Regions from separate parts of the Erwinia sp. BNK-24-b genome, predicted to be linked through region 3. Evidence: predicted binding sites of a transcription regulator. Region 3 holds the regulator's gene; each other region holds the start of a gene.
The links. The regulator Fur, encoded in region 3, represses iron uptake genes when iron is present. The targets are predictions, from matches to a motif close to ATAATAATGAGAACNACTATCAA.
Positions count from the first base shown of each region.

Region 1: the regulator Fur is predicted to act here: its motif matches at 2,086-2,108, upstream of fepB (Fe2+-enterobactin ABC transporter substrate-binding protein).
Region 2: the regulator Fur is predicted to act here: its motif matches at 1,771-1,793, upstream of fes (enterochelin esterase).

Region 1 is NZ_CP179901.1:399,891-403,168, reverse strand. Features, by position in the region: gene ACMGGR_RS01920 (TonB-dependent siderophore receptor) at 1-805, opposite strand, end outside; gene fepB (Fe2+-enterobactin ABC transporter substrate-binding protein) at 1,067-2,026, opposite strand; gene cgtA (Obg family GTPase CgtA) at 2,180-3,278, opposite strand, start outside.
Region 2 is NZ_CP179901.1:1,505,305-1,508,582, reverse strand. Features, by position in the region: gene ACMGGR_RS06810 (enterobactin synthase subunit F) at 1-290, opposite strand, end outside; gene ACMGGR_RS06805 (MbtH family protein) at 287-499, opposite strand; gene fes (enterochelin esterase) at 486-1,724, opposite strand; gene ACMGGR_RS06795 (MFS transporter) at 2,064-3,278, opposite strand, start outside.
Region 3 is NZ_CP179901.1:3,277,578-3,280,855, reverse strand. Features, by position in the region: gene ACMGGR_RS14990 (beta-N-acetylhexosaminidase) at 1-1,081, shown strand, start outside; gene fur (ferric iron uptake transcriptional regulator) at 1,276-1,719, opposite strand; gene fldA (flavodoxin FldA) at 2,080-2,610, opposite strand; gene ybfE (LexA regulated protein) at 2,750-3,031, opposite strand; gene ybfF (esterase) at 3,177-3,278, opposite strand, start outside.

The DNA.
Region 1 (3,278 bases), 1.9 Mb from region 3:
CTTTATTCACCACGCCTTCGCGTCCTGCCGGCACGGTATCGGCATAGCTGCCGGTTCGCAGCGACTGATGGCCTTCATTGATATATTGCGCGTCAGCCTGCGTCTTGCTCAGGTTGCCCCACAACGAGAAGGTAACGTCATCCCCTAACGGGCCGGTAAGGGAGAAGTTCGAGCGTTTGGTCGATCCTTCTGATTTATGCTCCGGCATATTCAGATAAGTGTTCCAGGAGCCGTGCCATTCGTTGCTGGTCTGTTTGGTAATGATATTGACCACGCCGCCCGCGGCACCGTTGCCATAACGCGCGGCGGCCGGGCCCCTGATGACTTCAATATGGTCAACCATCTCTGGCGGCACCCAGTTGGTATCGCCGCGCGTATCGCGTTCACCACGCCAGCCCAAACGTACCGAGTTGCGGCTGGCAACCGGCATGCCGTCAATCAGGATTAGGGTGTTTTCCGGGCCCATGCCGCGAATATCAATCTGGCGATTGTTGCCGCGCTGGCCGCTGGTGGAGTTGCCGGTCAGGTTAACGCCCGGCATGGTGCGGATGATTTCAGACAGATCGCGGGCAGGTGGTCGTTTTTTTATTTCGTCAGAGGTGATGGTAGAAACGCCCGGTGCCTGCAGGTTTTGCTGCTCCGCCGTTACCATCATGGTCGCGCCTTCCGTGTTGCTGGTCGTGCCGGAGGCCGCTTTTGCCGTCGCCGCCGCCGTGTTTTCCTGCGTGGTATCTGCCGCGCTCGCTGCCACGACCATGCCCAGTTCAAGTAAAATTGCTAGTGATAATCTTGATAGTCTTTTCAACGTTCTCATTCCCTGCCAATTCGCCCTGCCCGTATCCACAGTGGCAATTAGATGAATTCAAAGGCGGAAATACGTTGTTGTCCGCCCTGCCAGCGTTATCAAACGGCTCTGACGTTTGTCACCAGGCGGCAATACATTATTTTAAATGCAAACTATTATCAATTCGATTATGCATCGCATTCTTATTGAGGCAGCTGATTTTGAGAGGTGGCGCGTAAAGTAAAGGAATTGTGCCCCGGCTAACGCAGGGGCACGGACAGGCTATTTTGCGGAGAAAAGCTGTTCAAGACGAGTCAGCACGTTGCTGGCGCTATAGTAATCCAGACGAAAGCTGTCTTCGCCTAAGGTGTAAACCTGCTTAGCTTTAATTGCTGGTGAAGTTGCAAGCAGCGGCTCGGCCAGCAGCGCTTTGTTATCGTCAGCGGCGAACATCATTATGCTGTTGCCCGTCAGTCCGGTGACCAGGTTCTCTCCCGCGACAGGAATAATATCCCGTCGCTTAAGCCGCTGGCTGGCCTGTAATACGATAGCCGACGGCTCAGCCAGCGTGAAGCCAAGCGACTCCAGCAATTTTCCCTGGGCGGACTCGGGCGTCCAGAGGTTTACCAGATGAGCATGAGGATTATAAACCAGCGCGGAAACGGGCTGCGGCGGCAGCCTGAGCCTGGCCTTGACCTCTTTTTCACGCTGCGCATAGCTTTGAATCGACTTTTGCGCCTCGGCTTCTTTGCCTGTGGCCTGCGCAAGCACGCGCTCTACTTCCTGCCAGCTTTTATCGTCATAGTTGACAACCAGCGTCGGGGCCAGCGCGGCCAGACGGTCGTAAAACGGCAGCGCAGAGTCATTCCCTGTGGCGCTAACGATGATCAGATCGGGATTTTCTGCAGCTATCGCTTCAAGGTTTGGCTCGCCGCTGTAGAGCCGCTTAACGCCTTTTGCTACCGCAACTTTCCCCCACTGGCGGAAAAAGCCCTGGCCATCCGCAATACGATGGCCCGGCATGGTTGCGCCACTGGCAATGACCGGGGCATCTATCGCTAACAGCGAGCCGGTCAGCGTTACGCTGGTGGAGACAATGCGTTCAGGTTGTTGCTTAAGCACAATCTCGCCCTTGACGCTGGTGAGATGACGCGGCCAGCCTCCCTCGGCACGAGCCGGGCTAACAGAAAGGAGCGAAAGGGCAAAACAGATCAGGGAAAGCAGGCGAACATAAGCAGTCATTCTCAAAGCTCTTTCAATCAGGGCGAAGCGGTATGCCTCGCGCACCTCAGCAAGAGAGAATGATAATGATTATCTTTATTACCGGGAAGGAATAATTGCCGGTGGCGAAGGTTCGCCGCAAAAAACAGAGGCACCCTAAGGTGCCCCGCAAGATTAGCGCTGATAGATGATTTCGACGCCTTCGTCGTCTTCATCGTCCCAGTCTTCATCCCAGTCGTCATCTTCTTCTACCGCCGTTTCAGCTTCTTCCAGCTGTTGACGATGATAGTCGTCCCACATGAATTCCACTTTCTCCGGCTGCTTCTCTTCCACTTCCGCCTCTTTTGGATTGGCGTTCAGGAAGGACATTACGTCCCAGCATAGAGGCGTAACGCCGACGCGGTTGGCCGCAGAGATCAGATAATATTTATCCGTCCAGCCCAGCGCTTCGGCAATCGCCTTCGCACGGGATTCAGCTTCTTCCTGGTCCAGCAGGTCAACCTTGTTGAAAACCAGCCAGCGTGGCTTGTTAAACAGCTTCTCGCTGTATTTTTCCAGCTCGCCCAGGATGATACGGGCATTTTCTACCGGATCGGACTCGTCAATCGGTGCCAGGTCAATAGTGTGCAGCAGCACGCGGCAGCGCTCAAGGTGCTTAAGGAAGCGAATCCCCAGACCGGCACCGTCAGAAGCGCCTTCAATCAGGCCAGGAATATCGGCTACCACAAAGCTTTGCTCGCTATCCATACGCACCACGCCCAGGCTTGGCACCAGCGTGGTAAACGGATAGTCGGCGACTTTAGGCTTCGCAGCAGAAACGGCGCGAATAAAAGTAGATTTACCTGCGTTTGGCAGACCCAGCATACCGACATCGGCCAGCAGCATCAGCTCCAGCTGCAGGTCGCGCTTTTCGCCCGGCGTGCCCATCGTTTTCTGACGAGGCGTACGGTTAACGGAAGATTTAAAGCGGGTGTTGCCCAGGCCATGCCAGCCGCCTTTGGCGACCATGGTCTGCTGACCGTGCGTCATCATATCGCCCAGCGTTTCGCCGGTGCCCTGATCGATGATGCGGGTGCCAACAGGCACTTTAATAATAATGTCTTTGCCGCGTTTGCCGGTACAGTCACGGCTCTGGCCATTCTGGCCACGTTCAGCGCGGAAAGATTTTTCGAAACGGTAATCGATCAGGGTGTTCAGGTTTTCATCGGCCTGCATGTAGACGTCGCCGCCATCGCCGCCATCACCACCGTCCGGTCCGCCCCGGGGAATATAT
Region 2 (3,278 bases), 1.8 Mb from region 3:
CAGCGCGGCGCGGCGAAAACAGCGTTGTTATCAACCCACTGCACCGGCACGCCATCCTGCTCATCAAAACGCATGCGGAGCGTGTCGGCCTCCTGCATGCCGCTGACTACCGCCTGACAAAGCAGCGGCTCGTTCAGTTCGCCGTTCAGCTCGACGTAGTGCGCCACGCTCCAGGCGTTGACCTGCGGCGAAAGCTGCTCCGCCATCCAGATGCCTGGCTGCGCGGCAACCAGCGGCATTACCTGCTGTTTTATTTTCTTCACCAGCGTTTCGCCTGTTTCAATAGTCATGATGTTTTCTCCGCTGCGGCGCAATCCGGGGTCAGGTTCTGCCAGCGGCCAGCCAGCCAGTCGTTGCAGGTCTGCTGCGTAGCCGGGCCATACACCCGCTGCCAGCCTGCCGGCAACGTACAGTGTTCAGGCCAGAGGCTGTAACGCTTGCCGTTTTGCAAAATGAAAAACGGGCCCTCTGGGCGATCGAAAGGATTACTCTGTTCCATCGAAAACTCCGGATAAGTGAAAAGGTTGCCACAGCGTGGTCAGGCCGTTGATCAAACCGCCGCGCCAGCAAAGCGCATCGTGCCCGCCGTCGAAAAGGCGATAGTGCAGCGAGGGATGTGCCCTTTGCAGTAGCGGATAAATATGTTGATTAGCCCGTAAAATAACCGGCTCACGCAGGCCAGCTTCCAGATAAATGCGCAGCGGGCTACCCTTGCCTAAACCTTTGGTAAGCTGCTCTGCCAGCCAGCCAGGTTCGCCCGTCTTTTGACGATGCGGCCACCAGAACGAGCCGGACTGGCTCAGCACGCAGCCGAAGCGCTGCGGCCAGTGCAGGCCAGCGTAAAGCGCGGAAAGGCCGCCAAAACTCTGCCCGGCAACCACCGTTGTCGTGGCATCGTCGCGCCAGCTAACCTGCGTGGACAGCAGCGGCAGCAGCTCTTCCTGGACGGCCAGCCAGAAATCGGGATTACAGGTAAGTTCCTGACCGCGATGCTGCGTATCAATCGCGTCGATGAGCAGATAGACCGCTGGCGGCAAATGGCCGCAGTTGGTTTCCGCCTGTAGCGCTGGCCATACCGGCATCTGTTCTGCCCAGAATTTGCCGTCCAGCAAAATGGCGAGCGGCAGCGGCTGCGGGCTTTCGCCGGTGGTGAAAAGCCATACCCGGCGCTGATTGCCCAGGCGCTGGCTTTGCCACTGGATGCAGCGAGGCGCGGTAAATTCGGTTTCATTTTTGTCCCAGCCCGGCTGCGCGGGTGCCTGCGGTAAATGCAGCGCGGAGGCGGGATGACCACGTCCCCCCTGCCAGCTGTTGGGATTAAGCGGATCGGCAATGGCCTGCGGCAACAATTTGCGCCAGCCTTCGCGCAGCGCCGTGCGATCCGGCGGCTGTTGCAGCGCGGCGGCGGAAAAGTCGTTTTCGCTGGTGGAAGGAATCAAACAGTAGCTGCCGCGCCAGCTGGCGTTCAGGCGAACCTGCCACTGCCAGACGTCGCTGCCGTCAATACGCTGTAAGCTTTGCGGCGCGCGCGGCTGATGGTGATCGGTCACGCCGGTTATATAGATCCAGACCCATTTAACCGGTGAAGTCAGCTCCCCACCGGCCGGGTCCTGCCAGTAAAACGTCACGGTGCAAATATCGCCCTCCGTCACGATTGAAGGCGAAACCAGGCCAGGCTTTTGCGGCCAGGCTACAACAGGATCGCTTTCTAAACTGCCAGCCATATCATTGCCTTATATAAGAGGTAAAACCGGAACGGCGTCAATTTTATTGATAATAATTTTCATTTGCAATAAGAAAAGGTGACGAACCGGTGAGTTGGCGCCACGGACGGCTTTAACATAAGCCATATAAATTCAAGGGATTAGCAAGGAAAGGCGGCTATGATCTGGCCTGAATAGCGGTAAAGCAGGGGGTAAGGCGACCTTAAGAAACAGGAAAGGAAAAAATAAGGGCAGTAAAAAAGATAAGCGCCGTTGATAGCTGGCGACGCTGGATTGCAGAAAAGTTAAAGTACGGCTGGCACTTTACCTCGCACCGACGGTGCGAGGTTTATTGCTGGGTTAGTTTTGCTCCGCAGCCGGATCGTGCAGGCGCTGACGCTGGCGCAGGCCAGGGAACCAGGCCATCCATAGCCCCACCACTATCAGCGTGCCGATACCGCCCAGCGCTGCCGCCGGGGCCGCGCCCATCCACGCAGCCAGCATGCCGGATTCGAATTCGCCGAGCTGGTTAGAAGTGTTAATAAAAATAGAGTTTACCGCGCTGACGCGTCCTCGCATCTCGTCTGGCGTATCCAGCTGTACCAGCGCGCCGCGAATAACCATGCTGACCATATCGAAACCGCCCAGCGCAAACAGCGCCAGCAGCGAAAGCCACAGCTCTTTCGACAAGGCAAAAACCAGCGTGGCTGCGCCAAAACCCGCCACGGAAGCAAACATAATGCGGCCAACGTTGCGTTCAAGCGAATTACGGCTAAGCCAAAAGCCCACCAGCAGGCCGCCGACTGCAGGCGCGCCGCGCAGCAAGCCTAATCCCCACGGCCCGGTATGCAGAATATCTTTGGCAAAAATGGGCAGCAGCGCCGTAGCGCCGCCCAGCAATACGGCAAACAGATCCAGCGAGATTACGCCAAGTACGTCTGGCCGATTGCGGATAAACTTGACGCCAGCAAAGACGCTGGCAAAGGTAGCCGGCTGGCGCGGCGGTGGCGCATGGTCGTAACGCAGCCGGCTCACCATCACAACGGAAATCAGATAAAGCACGCCGGTGGTGACGTAGACGGCTGCTGGCCCTGCAACATAAAGAAAGCCGCCCAGCGCCGGGCCAAGCATCGAGGCCGTTTGCATTGAGGCCGCATTAGCTGCCGTCGCTCGCGCCAGGATGCCGGGCGGCACCAGCGCAGGCAGCATGGACTGTAGCGAAGGCGCTTCCAGCGTTCTGGCAATCGACAGGATAAAAATCAACCCCAGAATCACCAGCTCGTTGGTGAGATGCAGCAGCGTTAGTACAGCGAGCGCGGCAATGGCCAGCAGCTCGGTTAACTGTCCCAGCAGCGTGACCAGACGACGATCGAACTGGTCGGCGACGTGTCCGGCAGGCAGCGCCAGCAGCACCGCAGGCAGAAACTGTGCCAGCCCGATTAAGCCAAGATCGAAAGCGCGACCGGTGATGGCGTAGATCTGCCAGCCCACCGCGATAGAAAGCATCTGAAAACCAAAGCTGGAGCTGGTGCGCGCCAGCCAGAAAGCGACAAAAGAACGATGGTGAAACAGCGA
Region 3 (3,278 bases):
AGCCGGGCAGCCGCTGCAAACGTGGCACTTTGGCGGCGACGAAGCGAAAAACATTCGCCTGGGGGCCGGTTATTCAGACATAAATAAACCCGTTGCCGGCACTGGCCTTCTTGATATGAGTAAGGAAGACAAGCCGTGGGCAAAATCGCAGGTTTGCCAGGCAATGATCAAAGACGGCAAAGTAGCGGATCTTGAACATCTGCCCAGCTACTTTGCGCTGCAGGTTAGCCAGCAGGTTAAGCAACATGGTATCGACAAAATGCAGGCATGGCAGGATGGCCTGAAAGATGCCGAAAATGCCGACACGTTTGCCACTAAACGTGTTGCTGTTAATTTCTGGGATACGCTGTACTGGGGTGGTTTTGATTCGGCTAACGACTGGGCAAATAAAGGTTATGAGGTAATTATCTCCAGCCCTGACTACGTTTATATGGATTTTCCCTACGAGGTAAATCCACTGGAGCGCGGTTACTACTGGGGAACGCGGTTTAGCGACGAGCGTAAAATGTTTAGCTTCGCACCTGATAATCTACCGCAAAATGCCGAAACCTCTGTGGATCGCGATGGTAAAACCTTCACCGCGAAATCTGACAAAACCTGGCCTGGCGCTTATGGTCTGTCGGCCCAGCTCTGGAGCGAAACGTCACGTACCGATCGTCAAATGGAGTATATGATTTTCCCTCGCGTGGCTGCAGTGGCTGAAAGAGCCTGGCACCGCGCGGCCTGGGAGCTGGACTATAAGGCGGGTAAAGAGTTTATTGGCGGTGTTACCCAACATGTTGATCGGCAGGTGCTGCTGGAAGACTGGCAAATGTTCGCTAATCTGCTGGGGCAGCGTGAGCTGGCAAGGCTGGATAAAGCCGGCATTCATTATCGCCTGCCGGTTCCCGGTGCGCGAATTGCCGATGGTAAACTGGAAGCCAATATTGCGCTGCCGGGGTTAATCATTGAATATAGCGTGGATGAGGGGAAAAACTGGCGGCGCTACGAGGCAAATATGCAGCCAACGGTCGCTGGCAAAGTTATGGTCCGTTCTGTTAGTCCGGATGGAAAACGTTTCAGCCGTACAGAAACGCTCTGATATGCCCGGCTCACTTATGCGTTTGGGAAAATAGCAGGGCGCATTCTTTGTATCTAAAATACGGATTTTGCCAGATTGATCGTTCAGACCGCTGGCTGGCACTTTTTGCGGATCGATTGTGCTTTTTAACAAAAAGCCTGCCCTTGGGTTAAAAAAAAACCGGTGAGCGATCACCGGTTTTTTTGTATCAGGCATTATTTATCGTGCAGCGAGTCATCTTCACGGCAGTCGCCGGTGGCGCAGTGGCCATAAAGGTAGAGGCTGTGGTTGCTCAACTTGATACCGTGTTTGGTGGCGATATCACGCTGGCGAGATTCGATGGATTCATCTCTGAATTCGATCACTTTGCCGCAGTCCAGGCAGATAAGGTGGTCGTGATGATGCTGCTGCGTCAGTTCGAACACGGACTTGCCGCCTTCAAAGTTGTGACGGGTAACGATCCCTGCGTCATCAAACTGGTTCAGCACGCGGTAAACCGTGGCCAGACCAATCTCTTCGCCCATATCAATCAGGCGCTTATACAAGTCTTCCGCGCTGACGTGATGGCTCTCTGGCTCCTGAAGCACTTCCAGAATTTTTAGTCGAGGAAGCGTGACTTTCAGGCCGGCCTTCTTTAATGCGGTGTTGTTGTCAGTCATGCGGATATTGTCCTGTTACTTTACTGGTCACTAAATGGCTGAAAAGCCGTGAGCATCGGTCGACGCAAAAGCTGAGCGTCTCATTATAGAACTGATGCCTGGAAGAAACCACAGCAGAGATGCAAAACCATTGAGGGATGTAAGGATAAGATGTCGTTACGTCCGGAAAGCAAGCACCCATCTGTACCGGGTTAATATTCGTACATTCAACCTTTATCATCATTATGGTGAAAAGCGTTGCGTGAACGGAGCCGTACTATTGTACCGTTTTCCAGGCAAAAGTTACAAAAAAGTAGCTATCGATGCGATAGGAAAATGCGTTGGCCCGCACAAAATTGCCTGTTCGGCGGGCCGGGATCATCAGGCTTCGAGAATATCTTTCAGCTGAAGTTCTTCAGAAATCTGGTTTACCCACTTCTCGGTGCGCTCTTTGGTCAGTTCCGGCTGACGATCTTCATCAATGGCTAAGCCCAGGAAATGATTGTCGTCCGCCAGGCCTTTGGACGCTTCGAAGTGGTAACCTTCGGTTGGCCAGTGGCCCACGATGACCGCGCCGTTCGGTTCGATAATATCGCGGATAGTGCCCATCGCATCGCAGAAATATTCCGCGTAATCTTCCTGATCGCCACAGCCAAACAGCGCAACCAGCTTGCCGTTAAAGTCAATCTCTTCCAGCGTTGGGAAAAAGTCATCCCAGTCGCACTGCGCTTCGCCGTAGTACCAGGTTGGGATGCCCAGCAGCAAAATATCAAAGGCTTCAAGGTCTTCTTTGCTGCTTTTAGCGATATCATGAACTTCAGCCACCTCGTTACCGAGCTGCTTCTGGATCATTTTTGCAATGTTTTCCGTATTGCCCGTATCGCTGCCAAAGAAAATGCCTACGATTGCCATGACTTTAATAACCTCTTGAAACTTAATGATATGCGGCGGCTAGCCTGATGATGTAAACGGCAATAATAGCAGACAGCCACGGGAGGATAAACGGCTAATCCTCCCACATTTGTCGCTTTGTGCTTTGCCGCTGCGCCGCTCAGCGCGTTGGTTTGGCTAACTGCGCCATGAGCATCTCTTCAATCAGCTCGCTGCGGCTCATGTTGCGCTGCTCGGCGAGCTGGTTCAGGGCATCAACCGCGTCACTGTTCATTTTCAGCTCTACGCGCTTCAGCCCGCGCACTTTATCACGCTTAAGCTGGTTGCGTTTATTAATACGCAGCTGCTCATCACGCGTCAGCGGATTGGTTTTGGGTCGTCCCGGGCGACGCTCGTCTGCGAACAGATCGATCGTGGTGCGGTCCGTGTTTTCTTTTGCCATAGAATCGTGATACTGAAGGCTGGAGTTCTGATGGATTGGGCCATTAACATCGGCGACCGCAGTCGCCGACAAATTTTAGCGCGCCATCATACCCCAGTGAAAGTCGTGTCGACAAGATTAAAGCCTTTTACCGAAACAATTGTTTTCACAGAGCAAAAAAGCGGCGAATGGCGCGTAAAACGGCATCGGGCTTTTCAGCATGCACCCAGTGACCCGCTCCGGCTATCACATGCGCCTTTGCCGCAGG